2 regions of the Marinomonas sp. ef1 genome follow, and region 2 is predicted to be linked to the other one. Evidence: predicted binding sites of a transcription regulator. Region 2 holds the regulator's gene; the other holds the start of a gene.
What was found. Region 2 encodes LexA, which represses DNA repair genes until DNA is damaged. Its sites were predicted from a motif close to TACTGTNTANNTANACAGTA; they were not measured.
Positions count from the first base shown of each region.

Region 1: a site for LexA is predicted at 5,690-5,709, ahead of CCS02_RS22575 (YebG family protein). Genes of this name have one in related genera too.

Region 1 is NZ_NHTT01000015.1:71,750-80,794, forward strand. It holds gene CCS02_RS18345 (efflux transporter outer membrane subunit) at 1-729, opposite strand, end outside; gene CCS02_RS18350 (MarR family winged helix-turn-helix transcriptional regulator) at 723-1,211, opposite strand; gene CCS02_RS18355 (class II fumarate hydratase) at 1,549-2,940, opposite strand; gene CCS02_RS18360 (hypothetical protein) at 2,956-3,312, opposite strand; gene CCS02_RS18365 (FKBP-type peptidyl-prolyl cis-trans isomerase) at 3,552-4,031, opposite strand; gene CCS02_RS18370 (DUF1439 domain-containing protein) at 4,144-4,731, opposite strand; gene CCS02_RS18375 (mechanosensitive ion channel family protein) at 4,731-5,603, opposite strand; gene CCS02_RS22575 (YebG family protein) at 5,731-6,150, shown strand; gene CCS02_RS18385 (TIGR03643 family protein) at 6,200-6,478, opposite strand; gene CCS02_RS18390 (LysR substrate-binding domain-containing protein) at 6,538-7,431, opposite strand; gene CCS02_RS18395 (amino acid ABC transporter ATP-binding protein) at 7,495-8,232, opposite strand; gene CCS02_RS18400 (amino acid ABC transporter permease) at 8,234-9,045, opposite strand, start outside.
Region 2 is NZ_NHTT01000002.1:303,072-312,116, reverse strand. It holds gene sixA (phosphohistidine phosphatase SixA) at 1-172, opposite strand, end outside; gene CCS02_RS03855 (DUF4389 domain-containing protein) at 159-443, opposite strand; gene CCS02_RS03850 (NAD(P)H-dependent glycerol-3-phosphate dehydrogenase) at 436-1,464, opposite strand; gene CCS02_RS03845 (protein adenylyltransferase SelO) at 1,518-2,939, opposite strand; gene CCS02_RS03840 (DEAD/DEAH box helicase) at 2,968-4,329, opposite strand; gene dinG (ATP-dependent DNA helicase DinG) at 4,438-6,561, opposite strand; gene lexA (transcriptional repressor LexA) at 6,631-7,254, shown strand; gene CCS02_RS03825 (hypothetical protein) at 7,350-7,616, opposite strand; gene CCS02_RS03820 (DUF6586 family protein) at 7,619-8,089, opposite strand; gene topA (type I DNA topoisomerase) at 8,086-9,045, opposite strand, start outside.

The DNA.
Region 1 (9,045 bases), on a different contig from region 2:
CAGAGTGCGGTTTTTTAGTACTTGTTTTGCTGAGGCTTCATTACCCTGAGCTGTGTATAAGTGATCGTCTGATGTTAGGCCATTTGATAATAACTGCCGCGTAATCGAAACGATACGCTGAGTTCGCTCTAGATCTTCTTTTGCTAAATCTTCTAAAGAATAGGCATTAGCAAGCTGTATGTAGATACGAATAATGGCTGAAGATAAATTTATTTTTGCCGCTTGATGATCTATCTCAGCGGCTTTTTGATCATTAACGCTAGCAATCCATGCGGCCTTATTGCCACCCCATAGATCAAAAGAGTAGTTCATATTTAAGCCAAGATTATAGACGGTTCCATACTTATTACCTTGGTAACTATAATCTTCCACACGAGACAAACGAGAGCGTGTAACACCCGCATCGGCAGATACGACAGGATCAAATTTGCTGTCTGCAGACATAACAAAAGCCGATGCTTTTTCTAAATTTGCATTCGCCATTTGGATGTCAGGACTATTTTTTAGCGCCTTTGCTATCAGCTGGTTCAGTTGGGAGTCTTCAAGAGATAACCACCAAGATTGACTTGGCCAATTCGACGAGTACAAGTTCTTCGTATCTAAGTTACTCGCGTGGCTTATTAATGACTCATCATCCATGGTGTTGTGCGTTTTAATACTGGACGGTGGCGCACAACCATAGAGAAAGTATAACAACATAAAGGGAGTGATTTTCACCAGCTTTAACATTTTTCATCCTTCTTATTAGACAGATGGCACTCTTCTGAAAGAGAAGAGCTGACAATTTTGCTTAAGCAATGTAGTAAGTTTTGCTTTTCTTCCGTCGTTAAACATTCAGTTAAATTATTAATAGCGGCCTGAGCAAGAGGGAGCGCACGAGATGTCACAACTTGTCCAGTGTCGGTTAATTGAATCAGAACAGAACGACGATCATCAGGATCAGCGATTCGTTGAATAAAATGTTTTTTCTCTAATCTGTCCAACATTCGAGTCATTGCACCGCCATCCACACCCAAGGCCTTGCTAATATCGGAAGAGCGTTGATTATTCGATAAGTAGAGTCTAAACAACACTTTAACTTGGCCTGATGTAATCTCTTCCTCGACCAGATATTGATCAAGAAAACGATCTTTTATCTGATTGGTTTTGCCGAGCAAAAAACCAATATTGCTAAATAAAAGCTCATGAGAGTCTTGGGGGGGTTGTGTCATGATTAACCTAGTCAAAGAGATATAAATTTAATTGCCTAAACAGTATTTGCCTATGCAACTAAATTATTCCACCATGAAAACAGTCAGTCAATATTTAGTGTCCGCTTATTTTATAGACAGATGAGGATTTATTATTTTGTGCACATTCAGTAGTACGTAAGGAAGAGTTGATGTATTGATAGCGATAGATACTTGAAAAATATTCTTTGCGTCGATCAAAGCGAAAGAAATGCTGACATGAGGATTTCAAAGTAACAAAAAAGCCAGCACGAAGGCTGGCTCGTTTTCGTTATTTGGTAAGGGAACAACCAAATAAGGAAACCTTATATATCCTGTACTAGATCCCGCCGTGAGTTAACTTAGCTGGATCTAGTAAGGCAAGTAATTCCTCTCGACTTAGGTCGGTTTCTTCTTCAGCCACATCGACCACTGGACGACCTTCTTTGTAGGCTTTTTTCGCAATCTCTGCGGCTTTGCCATAACCGATAATCGGATTAAGTGCGGTTACCAAAATAGGGTTACGATGCAATGCCTGATTCAATTTATCTTCATTCACGGTTAGCGTCGCAATAGCATTATCTGCTAAAAGCTGGCCGCTGTTTGCCAATAGCTTGATGCTGTTTAGCAAATTTTTGGCAATCATTGGCAACATAACGTTCAATTCAAAATTACCCGATTGACCGCCGATAGTAATCGCCGCGTCGTTACCAATAACTTGTGCCGCAACCATAGCCGTGGCTTCTGGGATCACGGGATTCACTTTGCCCGGCATAATAGACGAGCCAGGCTGCAAGGCTTGTAGAGAAATTTCGCCTAAACCAGCTAATGGACCAGAGTTCATCCAACGCAGGTCATTGGCAATTTTCATGTAGGTCACTGCAACTGCTTTTAACTGTCCAGATAAGGCGACGGCCGTATCTTGCGAACCAATCAAAGCGAAAAAATTATTACCCTTGCTGAAAGTGACATTTGTTAGATTAGACAGCTCTTTGGCAAATAGTTCAGCAAATTCTGGATGAGCATTAATACCGGTTCCAACCGCCGTCCCGCCTTGGGCAAGCTGAGTGGTTTTGCTTTCAAGATAAGTTAGGTTATCGATATTGTCTTGTAGTTGTGCAGCCCAAGCATGAAAAGTTTGATCCAATCGAACCGGCATAGCATCCATCAGATGCGTTCGGCCTGTTTTCGTATAACCCGCAAGCGCAGTACCTTTTTCAAGAATCGTGTCTTTTAGATGAACTAATGCTGGAAGCAGATGACCGGTTAACTCTAACGTCGCGCTGACATGAATCGCACTTGGAATCACGTCGTTGCTGCTTTGACCATAGTTCACATGATCATTTGGATTCACCGCTGAACCATTTACCTCTGAACAATAGTACGCACTGGCTAATGTGGCGATCACTTCATTGACGTTCATATTCGAGCTGGTACCTGAGCCCGTTTGGAAAACATCGACGGGGAAATGCTGCATCAGATCGTCGGCATTTAATAGTTCGTCACAGGCGTTTTGAATCGCTTTAGACATTTCCGGTGTAATGCATTCTAAAGATTCATTAGCTCGTGCAGCCGCTGCTTTAATTAAGATAAGAGAGCGAATAAAGGCTTCAGGCAGTGGCTCATCGCTAATCGGAAAGTTATTAATAGCTCGCTGGGTTTGGGCGCCATAAAGTGCTTTTTCAGGAACTTCTAATTCGCCCATACTGTCTTTTTCAATACGCATTTTCATTAGTAAATAAAGTCCTTATTGTTCGAAGGAAGAAATAAAATAATGGCTCAGAATCCGTAAATTATGCTCCATCTTGAAGTAATTCTTAGCATCTTGATACGTTACAATTAAATGCTTGAGATGTGACAAGGGCAAATACACCTTATCTAAACAAGTCTGACGCCAGTGAGGTGCGATACTTGTATCGCAAACCGTATCCAGCAAGACATTGAACACTCTTTGATGCAGTAAAGTCGCATCGGTAATATTCAATCGCTCAGCGTACTCTTCTGTTAGGTTCAAATAATGATAGAGCACTTCTGGAGAGTCTGCACACTGCCCTCCTTGAATGGTCTGCTCGAGCACTGAAAATGGCACTAAATAATGACTCATCGCTTCGCCCTCTAAAATTCCAAAACACAAAATATAAATGATAACTATTATCAATAATGTGCATGAAAGCCAGATCTGTCAAGCAGTTGATAACGATTCTTATTGATTTTTAATATTTCCTGCGATTACTTGATTAAAATCAGCCAATTGCTAGCACCAAAATGCAAAAGCCCCTGCTACGTCATCCGTAACAGGGGCTTTTAGAGATTACTCTATTCAACACTCAAAGAGCTTTCCTCTTAGTGGTGATGACCACCTATACCGTGCGCATGACCATGAGCAATTTCATCGTTCGTTGCTTCACGAGAGTCAACGATTTGAATATTGAAAGTCAAATCTTTGCCGGATAATGGGTGATTCAAATCAACAGTGGCGTGTTTCAAACCTACTTTAACAACAGTCACCTGACGCATACCTTTATCGGTTTGCACCATAGCAACCATACCAGCTTTCCAGCGTTTCGCGCCTTGTAAATGTTTTACAGGCACTTGTTGCTGACGATCTTCATGACGCTCACCGTAAGCATCAGCGCAAGCAACAGTCACTTCAAACTCATCACCAACTTCTTTTCCTTCCATTGCTTTTTCAAGCCCTGGAATAACATTGCCATGACCATGTAAATAAGCCGCGGCGTCTTTACCCGCAGAGGTTTCGATCAACTCTTCGCCATGACGCAAAGTGTAGTGAAATTGAACGACTTGATTGTCTGCAATCGACATGCTGTTTCCTCATTTTTAATTCAACGATTAAGCGTCAGAGCTTAGTCCATCTGGTTCTATAGTATTAGGGCATTATAGTGACTTCGCAGAAACTTACCTAGACCCGTCTTATCTAAAATATAGAAAGCTCTAAGGAATCTTCTTTAATGATGATGTCCTTCACCAAAGACGCAGCGGTTTTTTCAAACGGAGAATGGTTCAGCACATACACAGGGTGTTCATCAAAATACTGCACCAGTGCCTTTTCAAAATCATCATGCAAAGATCCTAAAGTGGATCGCAGCATTTTGTCGTTAAAGCTTGAGCCTTCTACCTCAATTTGGGTGATTTTTGGCGCGACCAAGTACAGGCGATCTTCTTCGATCCGTACACCGGATTCAAAAGAAGGATTTACCCGAGCTGACAATGAAAATATCTGGCCAAACGCGGTTAACGTCCCGGTCATTTTACTAATCATCTCAACCAGCACTAAACCGCCATCACGTTCAGTAAAGTCGATATGTGCAGATGTCACAACAAGATCCAAATTGAGAGTATTACTGTCTAAGGTAAACTTGATATGATTTTCTTGTGGCTGCGCAAGTTGCTTAGCAACTTCTTTATTCACGTCATCTTCGCTCACACGAAAACTATTGCAACCAGCCAAAAGCACAGAAGTAGATATCAAAATAAGGGTTACAAAAGTACGAGTAAATCGCATTATTCTTCCCCAATTGTGTTGGTATTCATATCACGTTTTTCATACCAGAATATCATAAAGTCCTCGATAACTTTTTGCTCTATTTCAACCGCTTCATCAGTTGGACAAAACAGTGAAATACTAAAAACATTATAACCTTCAACTGTCGTGGTGATACGAACTCGCGGCTCAGGGCCGGATATTTTGATGTCCAAGCGTTTCTCAATAAGGCTGTTATAGCGTATCGCAACGTCATGAAAATGTTCACTGTACTCGCGAATTTTTTCTAAGATTTGCTCTTTTATCGTAAACAAATTCACGTCATCAGCACTACGAGAGATAGAAAAAGTATGAGTAACATAACGGCGCATATAATTCAGATTTTGCACTGTATGCAACAACAAAACGCTATTTGGAACCACAGTCGTACGGCCTGTGTAAGTGTAGCTACCGCCTTTTAAGTCGACTTCAAATAAGGTTGTCGATAGCCAGTCGCTGTCTGTTACTTCCCCTTCATAATTAGCGATACGTATCCAGTCACCAACCTGATATGGACGTGTGCTAGCACGATAAAACGCACCAACAATGCAAGCGATAAACTCTTTCGTTGCAATAACCAATGCCACCATGAAGGCGGCGATTGAGATCGCTAAATTTTGTAATTCTGATGACCAAATGAGAACCAGACCGACAACCAAAAGCAAATTAAATATATTATCGACCGTATTAATTCTTTGACGTTTTTTATCGTGTTCTGTCTTTTGATGAAGTCGAATAGCGCGCTTAGTATAACGTCGAACAATGTAAGACAATAAAATCCAAGCGACTGTTAAAACAATCTCAACATGATCCATTAAAATGGAAAAGTCTAATTGGGAAAAATCAACAGGCATAAAAAGTGTTTCCTTTATTAAGCCTACTACTTTAACAATCATTGCTAGGATCAACAAACAAAAGCACTAGACAAACAATGAAAAATAACTGTATATTTATACAGTATTATTTTTCACGAGGTGGATTATGCCTGTAATTATCAAATATGTTGTAGAACGCGATGGAATCGAAAAAATGACGTTTACTTCAAAAGCGGAAGCCGATGCGTACGACAAATTGTTGGATACTGCTGAAGCGCTATATGAGATTTTGGATCAAAGCGAACTAGCTGGAGACCATAGCCAAAAGGAAGCGCTTTCCATGTATCTCGCACAGAACAAAGACTCTATTTTGGACGTCTTTAGCAACAAAAAGAAAAGTCCTCAGAAACCTAAAAAAACGAATAAAGCATCCAACGCACAGCTTGATCTAGCAGAAGCGGCACCTAAAAAAGCGCTGGAAGATCTAGTGATAGAACCCGATGAAGATGTGGTTTATGAGGAAGACGAAAGCACGGTTGTGTTTGATGACGAGATAGTCGATTTTCGTGAAAGTGATGCTGCGTAATGCCGCATCCCTTTCGTTACTACTCCAAAGCTAATAATGGTTCAAATAACTAATGGCCTTTGTTAGCGCGAATTTTATACTGCGTTTTACAATAACCACGAGAAATATCAGGATTGCGTAACGCCAGATGTTTACTCGCACGCCCAGATACTCTAGCTCGCCAATTTTTAAAGGCCTTAGATTTTAGATTGCTGCGCATTAACAAAATAACTTCAGGCTCAGAAAGCCCATAAAGAGTTTGAATAGCTTCAAATGGCGTGCGGTCTTCCCAAGCCATTTCGATAATTCTTGACTTGTCTGGAGTTAAAATATTGTCTGGAGTCAAAATATGCCCTTAAGTAATAACCATGATGAGACTTATACGAAAGGCTTCAATCAACAGATCACCTATTTTTTGGCAAGATGAGCTTGTCGGACCAACCAATCGAAAAACACAGTCGCAGCACCATGCAATTCAGCACCAGATCGTCGTACTAAATAAAACGATTCACTGGCTTCAACGCCTTGTCCAAACGGCGCGACTAGTTTTCCCTCATTCAACATGTCTTCAACCATAGAAGAACGCGCCAAGGCAACACCTTGCCCAAGTTCTGCCATGCGTAATGTCGAGACAAGCGTATCGAATTGCATGCCCACTGACGAATCAACACTATCCACACCCATTATATTCAGCCAATAGCCCCACCCTTCTTCGTAACCGATAACATGCAGAAGCGAATGATTCGCTAAATCCGCTGGCTCCAGCAAAGGTGATCGCGCCATCAATTCAGGTGAACAAACAGGCACCAAGCGATCCCAAGTCAGTCGCTGCGAGATCAATCCTGTCCATTCGCCATGTCCCCAGCGAATTTCCATATCGTCTTCATCGTCTAATGCTTGTACCCAAATATTGCTCACATAGCGAATATCATACTGAGGATAAGTTTCACTAAAATCAGCCAGTTTGGGCGCTAACCAGTGAGAAAAGAACGACAAGCTACCGCAAATTTTGATGGTTTGTTTATCATGTTGGGTAAAGATCTCGTTCGTGCCGACAGCTAAACGAGAAATGGCGTCTTTTACCACGGGAAAGTAAGAACGCCCTTCTTCCGTTAAACTCAAACCACGCGGTAGACGTTTAAATAACGACACGCCCAAATGGCTTTCCAGCAAACGAATCTGCTGGCTAACGGCACCTTGAGTTAAGCACAACTCTTCCGCTGCATGAGTGAAATTAAGACATCGAGCCGATACTTCAAAGGTATGCAGCCAATTTAATGGAGGAAGGGATTTCTTATTCATGATGAATATCCAAAAAAGGAGAGAATCTTGACCAACAATTGTGGCCAAGATTTGTCATCAAAACTAGAGAACTTGACCAAGGAAACGCTGTAGACGCGGATTGTCAGAACTAAAGAAGCGCTCAGGGCTTTCTTCAAAAACTAACTCGCCCTCTTCCATGAACACTACGCGATCCGCTACTTCACGAGCAAAGCCCATTTCATGGGTTACCACGACCATGGTCATGCCATCGCTGGCGAGGCTTTTCATAACGTCCAGCACTTCCCCAACCATTTCTGGATCAAGGGCACTGGTTGGCTCGTCAAACAGCATAATTTTAGGGTGCATGGCCAACGCTCTTGCTATTGCCACACGCTGCTGCTGACCACCAGACAAATGCGATGGATAGTTATTCATGCGTTCAGCTAGACCTACTTTTTTGAGTAGCTCACGGCCTTCTTGTTCCGCTACAGCACGAGGCTTTTTCTTCACCTTAATCGGAGATAAAGCCACGTTACCAAGCGCCGTTTTGTGTGGAAAAAGATTAAAGGACTGGAACACCATGCCCACTTCTTCGCGTACTTTATTGATGTTGGTTTTCCTATCGGTCAAACTTACTTCATCAATATGAATCGTGCCATCAGAAATGGTTTCCAACTGATTCAAAGTACGTAAAAACGTCGACTTACCTGAGCCACTTGGCCCAATAATCACTACGACTTCACCACGATTAATATCGAGAGAAACGTTTTTTAATGCATGACAGCCATTCGGGTAAATCTTTTCAATATTACGAGCTTGAATGATGCTCTTATCGGTCATATTAGTCACTGGCAGATAACCTCTTTTCAAGACGCTGAATGGCCCAAGACAAGGCGCCAGTTAACACTAAGTACATAAGCGCAACGGCAAACCATACTTCAAATGGCGCAAAAGTAGAACTCACCACTTCTCGGCCAGCCTTGGTTAAATCAGTAATGGAAATTACCGATACCAAAGACGAGTCTTTAATCAGGTTAATAAACTGTCCAGCCATTGGCGGTAGAGTACGCTTAAACGCCTGTGGCAAAATCACATTAACCATGGCTTGAACGTAATTCATTCCTAAACTGCGTGCCGCTTCCATTTGACCGGGGCTAATTGACTGAATACCAGAACGCACGATTTCTGCGATATAGGCGCCAGTAAACACAGACAAGGCTGCCACACCTGCAGTAAAACGATCTAGATCCAACACGGTGCCAATAAAAAAGTAGAAGATAAAAATCTGTACTAATAATGGCGTACCACGAATAAGTTCAATATAAGTAACAGATAAATAACGCAATGCAGGATTAGTCGATATACGAGCCAAACCAGCAAACAACCCGATAACCACAGCAAAAACTAACGACACCACAGACAATTGTAATGTCATCACTAACCCCCAAGTCAGCGGGCCAATATTCCAGTTTTCTACTTCGACAAGAGGATCACCTTCAAACACTAAATCGCCATTATTAACCAGCAAGTTATCAAACTTTTTAATTACTAACGGATCGTCACCATAATCGGAAGTCACCACCAGCTTATTACCTTTCTCCATTGTGGCTGTGCCATCAAAGGGAGATCGAACCGTCGTGGCTTCGGTGTTAA
Region 2 (9,045 bases):
AAGGACTAACAAAAACCACATCAAACATCTCACTCTTATTACGAAAAGCTCGAGCAGCTGTTTTTACTTCAGCCACTCCAAGCTCTGTCAGCTCACGAAGTTCATCTTGATCATAACCATACGGTTGAGCATTTCCATGGCGCAATATATATAGGCGCTTAAGCTTCTTCATCCGCATTTACCTGAGGCCATGGCTGAAATGGGAAAGGTTTTTCTTCTGACTCAAAAGACAAAAATGAGAAAATCTGACCGATGAAAGCTGTCACACTTTTTAACCAAGAAGACAAAGTGACTGGCTCATACTTGGAGCCTAATTTCACCAAGCTTACCAAAACAAGCAAAACACCAAATACAGTGACAGCAATATTCAAAACCACCCAATACAGCAGCATAAAAATCACACGAAACCAAAAACCTTGATCAGCATAACCTGGCTTAGACATTGTTATTCCCCTCATTTGTCGCAAATTCGACATCCCATTTTTGCTCGCCAGTCATCATTGAACCAATCAATGATTCCAGCTTAGCACCTTCAAACAATAATTTAGACAAACCTTCTGCAAGAGGCATATATAAGCCATGTTTATGGGCTTCATCTACCACCATTTTTAAGGTATTGACCCCTTCAGCAACCTCACCTATTCCACCAATGGCTTCGTCTAAGTCTTGACCCGAACCAATAGCAAAGCCGACACGGTAATTTCGACTCAAAGGTGAAGTACAGGTTGCGATCAAATCTCCCATTCCCGCCAACCCAAGAAAGGTCATAGGATTAGCACCAAAATGCACAGCAAACCGGCTCATCTCTGCAAGACTTCGAGTCATAATCATCGACATAGTGTTTTCGCCAACATTTAGAGCTTTAGCAAGACCACACACAATCGCATAAATATTTTTTAACGCGCCAGCCAACTCAACACCTGTACTGTCGGTATTTTCATACACTCGAAAAGTAGGTGATTTCAACAACTCAATAACTCGCTGGCGAACCTTATCATCAGCACTGGCAATCACCGACCCCGTCATTTGACCTGCAGCAATTTCTTTTGCTAAGTTTGGACCACTCAACACGCCAATTTTTTGAGTAATAGGGTTTCGACGCAAAACATCGCTCATAAGTTCAAATCGATTTGGATTAAAACCCTTAGTAGTGCTAATTAATATTTTATCCGCCGTCAATAAAGGCTCAATGCGCTGAACTACTTGTTCGAATGATTTAGAAGGAATTGACACAAAAACAGTATCACTATCTCGTATTGCCTGTTCTAAATTACTGGTCGCCAGTAGTTCTCGATGCAATGGCGCATTGGGTAAATAACGACTATTCAGACCTGTCAAATTAATCTCTTCAACCTGTTCTTCATTACGCATCCACTGACTAACTTGATGACCATTTTTAGCCATGATATTGGCCAAGGCTGTGCCAAAACTACCACCACCTAATACACACACAGAATGCTTCATAATGACTGTTTCTCTTTAAAAAATATCGTCTAACTATATAAAAACGAACAATACTAAGACGAACAACTAACTTCTAATGACCTACCCCACTCTGGCGCTCTTTGCGCGAGCACATCCGACTCTGGATGCTCATCAAATGGAGTAATGAGTACGTTCAATAAACGGCGGAAGGGTAAATAGTCACCTCGTTCTGCTGCAAGAATTGCATCATGAGCTAAATAATTTCTCAGCAGGAACTTCGGATTCACTGCCAGCATAGAAGCACTCACTTTAGGCCATGCTAGATCATTTTTCATTCGTGCAAGCTCATAGCGTTCAAGCCAAGTAGACAGCCTTTCTCTATCAACCACTTCATCAAGCAAAAGCGTAAAGCCTCCCTGTTCAAAATGGCTCAATAAACGGAAAAACACTGAGTAGTCTATTTTTTCTGCGGCCAATATTGTAAATAGCTCAGGTAATAACTCATGCATATCTTGCACAGAGTTTAAGCCCATTTTACTCATCATTAATGAATCATAGTGAGTCTGTAGCTCTAGCTCATAGCACTGCAAGATAGCGATAAGCTGATCCCGTTCAAGGAGCTTTGAAAAGCATCGCATCAAACAATTGAGATTCCACAAACCGACCCCTGGTTGCCGCGAGAACGCATAACGACCTTCATGATCTGAATGATTGCAAACCCAATCTGGCTCATAATCCTCCATAAAACCATATGGACCATAATCGATCGTTTCACCGGTAAAAGAAAAGTTATCTGTGTTCATTACACCATGCTGAAAACCGATCGATTGCCATTTGGCAATCATTCTAGCTGTACGTTTGACAACTGCGATTAACATGCTTTCTAACGGCGACTCTGTCGCCAAGCAGTCAGGGTAATAATGCGTAAGGCAATATTCAATCAGCTGATCCAATTCCGCTTGCTTACCTTGATAAAAAAAGTATTCGAAATGACCAAAGCGGATATGACCTTGCGCAACCCTAAGCAGCATAGCTCCTGCTTCTGGCGTTTCTCGGTAAACAGCCTCTCGACTATCATAAAGTGCCAAAGCGCGGGAAGAAGGCACTGACAGAGCTGTCATGGCCTCACTCGCCAAATACTCACGAATGCAAGAACGCAATACAGCACGGCCATCACCACGACGAGAATAAGGCGTCGGCCCAGCACCTTTCATATGCAAATCATATAAAAGACCATCCTGACCACGAACCTCACCCAGTAGCACACCGCGCCCATCACCTAATTGAGGTGAAAAACCACCAAACTGATGACCTGCGTAAACCATACTTAGGCTAGAAGGCAGAGCTTCTTCTCCACTTAAGATGCGTTTGGTTTCGGTAGATTTAATATCAATAGACAGAAGAGTAGCGAGCGATTGGTTAAATTCAACCAATCGCTGCTCAAAAAGTGGCTGGACAAGGGTTTTCGAAGAAAACGCCTCACCCAAACTTGCAAAATGGTGTTCTAAAATCATCTTATCTCACTTAAAAACTAAGCGATATTTATAGAGATGTATCAACCATGTACTCACAGCGGATGCTCTCACCAACGACCCTTTCGATCTCAGGAATCATAAAAGCATCATCTTCACTGGCAAAACTCACAGATTTACCGGTTTCACCACCACGACCAGTTCGGCCGATACGATGTACATAATCTTCAGGATCTTCTGGTAACGAATAGTTTACAACTAACTCTACGTTATCCACGTGAATACCACGACCAGCAACATCTGTTGCCACAAGCACTTGGATGATGCCTTCTTTGAAGTTCGCCAGAGTTTTTACACGTTTATCTTGCGCAACTTCGCCTGATAATATAGCGCAATTAATATTGGCTTTGCGTAAGCGCTCATAAAGGTCGCGTGTTTCATCACGACGGTTAGCAAAAATAATAGTTCGTTGACCGCCATTTTTTTCGATCAATTGCTGTAAAACAGGCCATTTTTGATCCGCTTCAACAGTATAAATCACTTGATCAATATTTTGATTTGTCGCTTCTTTTGGAACAACAGATACTTCTTTAGGGAAGTAAGTCCACTGCTGTGCCAGTGCTTGAATATCTTTCGGGAAGGTCGCACTAAACAACATGGTTTGTCTTGCTTCTTTATGCGGCGTCATGCGAATAATACTTTTCACATCAGGGATAAAACCCATAGACAACATGCGGTCAGCTTCATCTAACACCAAGCATTCCACTTTACCCAATTGCACTTTGCGGCTACGAGCAAAATCCAACAAACGACCAGGCGTGGCAACCAAAATATCAACATTTTCAGTTTCTAGTGCGATCTTTTGTTTTTCATAACTCAAGCCACCCACCAAAGTTACGACGTTCAAATGACAATTCGTTGTCAGTTTTACAGCTTCATCAGCTATTTGTATCGCCAATTCACGAGTTGGTGCGATAATCAAACCTCGCGCAAAATTATTCGCTCTTTTTTCTTCAAGAGGGTAATCAAGAAAGTCACTGATCATCGCGATGAGGAAAGCAGCTGTTTTACCAGTACCTGTTTGTGCTTGACCAATAATGTCATAACCCAACAAAGTCATTGGTAAGGTTTCAGCTTGGATTTCACTACAATATTCAAAACCCATTTCAGCAATAGACTTAATGACGCGATCAGGAAGATTTAAATCATGGAAGCGCATCTTGCCTTCAACTTCAGCAACCGGAAAATCTTCTATGGACCAAATTTTAGAGTTTGCATTCCCTGCAGGTTTTGTTTCATTGCTTGATTGCGGTGCATCCGCTTGGACGCTTGCAGGGCTATCATCGTTACTTCTTGGACCCTTATTTGGGCGACGTGTACGTTTTGGTTTTGCTGTGGTTTCTGATGGTGCTTCTTGAGTTTGGTTTTCCATATTGGAATCTATACGCTTCTATTGTGTTTTGAGGTTAATAATCTGTGCAAGGAGTGTACCTAATTGGTAAAGCTTTATCACCCCTTGCTTACGCTTTGTTGAAGCAAGCTACTGATACTTATACGGTGGTAAGCTATTAATTAATTGCTTACCATAACGTTTAGTTCTCAGACGCTTGTCTAAAATATGTATTTCACCTGAGTCTTTTTCGCTTCTTAATAGTCGCCCTGTTGCCTGCACTAAGCGCAAAGAGGCATCTGGTATGGTAATTTCCATGAAGGGGTTGCCACCACGTTTTTGAATCCATTCTGCTAGCGTTGCTTCGACTGGATCATCTGGCACCGCAAAAGGAATTTTAGCAATGTACACACAGGTCAAATAATCACCTGGTAAATCTACACCTTCGGCAAAGCTGGCTAAGCCAAGCAATAAACTGCCTTTCCCTTCATCAATGCGAGATTTATGCGAATCCAAAATAACGCGTTTAGATTGCTCACCTTGCATCAAGAGTATTTCTTGTAATCCTGCAGACACAGACTGAGCCACTTCCTCCATCTGACGACGGGAAGAAAACAATACTAAACTGCCCTTTTCTGTGTTCACATGCTTATCTAAATAAGCAACAATTTCGGCGGTATGTTGCTCTACTCTATTCGGCTCATGCTCCATATCTGGAACGACCAAAAGCCCATTTTCTTGGAAATTAAATGGGCTAATAACGCGCAAATACTCACTCTCACGAGGAACGCCTGATCGCATATTAAAACGATGAAATTGATTAAGCGCCGTTAACGTAGCTGATGTCACTACCGCACCGAAACATTTATCCCACAACTGCTGCTTTAATGTGTTTGCGGCAAGAATCGGAGAACCGCCCAGTTCAATATCTTGCTCCATCCCTTGACCAGATAAAACTAGCCAGCGTGCATTAGGCGGATAGTTTTGATCATCAACTGTAGAATACAAACGCCAAAGCCCAATACATTGCTCTAAGCGACCAAGAATGACACCTAAAATAGGCTGCCAAGTTTCTGCAGTTTCAGGTGTTACACCCATCCCTTCATTTTGTTTAGTCTTTTTACATTCGTCTTGGATGCTTTCAATGTTGTTAAACAACTTTTGATAAGACGTCTGTAAACTGTATGCCAGCTGGCGTAATTCATCTGGAATTTGGCCAAACTCGAAACGGTGCTGATTATTTTCTTGATCCAACCCCAAACCCTGAATATAAGGCGCTAACCCCTGCTGGGCATATTGGATAAAGTTCACAATACTTTGTATTTGCTGTGGGATTTTTAGTAGCAGCTGACCTGTTACACTGACATCGTCTGTTAACTCTTGCTTCAAGTTAACCAGATTTTTTTCTAATTGGCGTAACCAAGTAATACTTTGCTGCAAACGAACTTCATGACGAAAGTGCCCTATCGCTTTATCAGGAAGATGATGACCCTCATCAAAAACATAGATGGTTTCTTTTGGCGGGGTAAGAATCACGCCACCACCCAATGACAAATCGGCCAATACCAAATCATGGTTGGCAACAATCACATCAGCCACTTCGATTTCAGCACGCGCTTTAAAAAACGGGCAGGCGGAATAATTAGCACAATTACGGTTAGTGCATTGCTGATGATCTGTGGTTAAGCGACGCCAATCTTGATCACGAACAATACCAGCCCAATTGTCTTTATCACCATCCCAGTCACCTTTTTGCAAAGCAGCATCCATCTCTTGATAAAGAACAGTATTAATATCATCGGAATGAAGGTGCTGCTCGAAAAGTCCAGCGAACATATCGTCCATTGCTTGCTCTTCTGAGCTCAAGAAGCCCTCAAGATTATTCAAGCACAAATAACGTCCTCGCCCTTTAGCAAGCGTGTACTTAAAAGTCAGCTCCGTATGTTCAAGCAAATCAGGCAACTCTTTATGCAAAATCTGCTCTTGAAGCGCAACCGTAGCAGTAGAAATAATTAATTTAAGACCACGAGCTTTCGCGATAGGAATAGCCGCAAGGCAATATGACAAAGTTTTACCCGTGCCTGTTCCTGCCTCAATTACGGCAACATGCTTTTCTTCAAGGCGCTCGCCTTCCGAGTCTTGTTTAATGTTACCCAAAGTTCGAGCGATCGCACCAATCATCTGGCGCTGTCCAGCCCTTGGTTTATGGGACTTCGCATCCAAAGATGCTCGGTATGCAAGTTGAATCTGTTTTTTTAGTTCGTCTGAAAGCATTTATATCATTGAGTATAGTTAGGAATGCTGTATATAATAACAGTAACTGTATAAACAACCAGATAACCTATGATTAAATTAACCAAAAGACAATCTGACGTACTAGAAACCATTCGCGAATTTATTAGTGAAACAGGTTTTCCACCAACCAGAGCAGAAATAGCACGCCGGCTTGGGTTTAAATCTCCTAACGCTGCTGAAGAGCACCTAAAAGCCTTGAGTAAAAAAGGTGCAATAGAGATGCTTTCTGGCGCGTCAAGGGGAATACGCTTAGTTGATCGTGCATCAAATGATGACCCCACAAACAACCTTGGCTTACCTGTCATAGGCAAAGTTGCTGCAGGTTACCCTATTTTAGCCCAAGAAAACATTGCTTCTCATGTAAACATCCCAGCAAATATGTTCTCCCCACAAGCCGATTATTTCTTATCTGTCTCAGGTACCAGCATGAAAGACATCGGAATAATGGAAGGCGACTTATTAGCAGTGCATAAAACAACTACTGTGCGTAACGGCCAAATTGTCGTTGCTCGCATTGGTGACGAAGTAACAGTTAAACGTTTCGAACAAAAAGGCAGTATTGTTCGACTTATTCCTGAGAACGAAGAGTTCAATGACATCATTGTCGACCTTGAAAGCGAAGAGTTCGCCATTGAAGGCTTATCAGTTGGTGTGATTCGCCAAGGACTTTAAGTAGCCGCTACCTCATCAACACCATACCAATAAAAAAGCGAAGCATATGCTTCGCTTTTTTATGTAAACCTACGCCTCACACCAACAACACAGACTTAATGCAGAATCTTAGGACGAAAATCTTCGTCATCAAGATATTCCGAATCTTCGTCAAAAAACGAATCATCTGAATAAACAAAATCAATTCCTGCATGGAACATGCATTTTGCCAATTCAAAATAACGATCCTTTAAATAAGATCGAGTATCATCTGATATCTGCAATGTTGCTAGTGGAACGGTTTCCTCACCATCTTCACTGGCTGGACGCAGCACAATATCGCCATTATCCAGCTCAACAATTTCTAGGTAGGATTCTTTCATATTCAATACTCTGATGACTCTTCTCTAAAACGTAACACCAATTCGACCAACTTGGCCAAATAAAAACTCACGGACGCGCCAGCGTCACTTCCACGGCCAATTAGACTATCACTTTGCACTACTGACGACATAGAGGTACGACATTCAAACTGAACCAAATATGCCTGGTTCAATTGAAAGCACCAAGAATCAGTACGTGACAACAAATCAGCGAGCTCCGCCAGCACAGGAACAACAATCTGCTTATCTTCTGACTCAGCTAATAGTTTAGCAACATCCAGAGATCCAGATAACGAATACGCTGCATTCACTTCTTTTAGCAGACCATTAAGAGCACTTCTTAACTGAAAAATAGCCGAGCTTTCCAGCCCGACCCTTAGCCACGCTTCATCACTATCTTGGCTTTGCTTAATAAAGCGTCTTGCCGTGTCTAGTTTTTGATTGGTTAAGCTAGCTAAACTGGCACCACTCATTTTTTCTTACCTTCCTCAATCACCCATTTAGAGCCGACATAAAATGCTTTCCAGCCTGTTGGCTTACCTTCCTCTTCCGTCATGACATATTGCTCTTTCGTCTTGCGGCTATATCGAATAATGGCTGGGCGACCTTCAGAATCTTTTTTAGGCGCTTTTGCAAAAAAGTGATATTTAGGATCTATTTGATCCATATATGGAAGCAATTCTTCAACCAATGGGGCACGAGTTTCACGCTTGCGTGGGAACTGACTTGCCGCCAAGAACAAGCCCGTTGCACCGTCACGAAGCACATAATGATCTTCTACTTTTTGACAAGCAAGATCTGGCATTGGCACTGGATCCATCTTTGGTGGCGCAGCTTCACCACTCTTCAATAACTTACGAGTGTTTTTGCATTCATCATTAGTACAGCCAAAGTATTTACCAAAACGACCGGTTTTAAGCTGCATCTCTGATCCGCACTTATCGCATTCAAGTGTCGGGCCGTCATAGCCTTTAATTTTAAAGACTCCAGTTTCAACTTCGTAACCAGAACAAGCCGGATTGTTACCACAAACATGAAGCTTGCGATGCTCATCCATTAAATAACTGTCCATGGCCGATCCACAAATCTTGCAGCGATGCTTATTGATAAGCGCTTTAGATTCACCCTCTTCATCATCTACAGCAATGGCTTCGTCGCCACGAATAAGATTAATAGTCGCTTTGCAGCGCTCTTTGGGAGGCAAAGCATATCCAGAACAAGACATAAATACGCCTGTGCTGGCAGTACGGATCTGCATCGGGCGAGAACAAGTCGGACACTCAATATCGGTCGGTGTTGGCTCATTCAGCATCATACCGCCATCTGGCGACTCTGCCTTAGCTAACACCGAGCTAAAATCTTTATAAAACGCATTAAGCGTTTTAATCCAATCTTTATTACCTTGTGCAATTTCGTCTAGCTGTTCTTC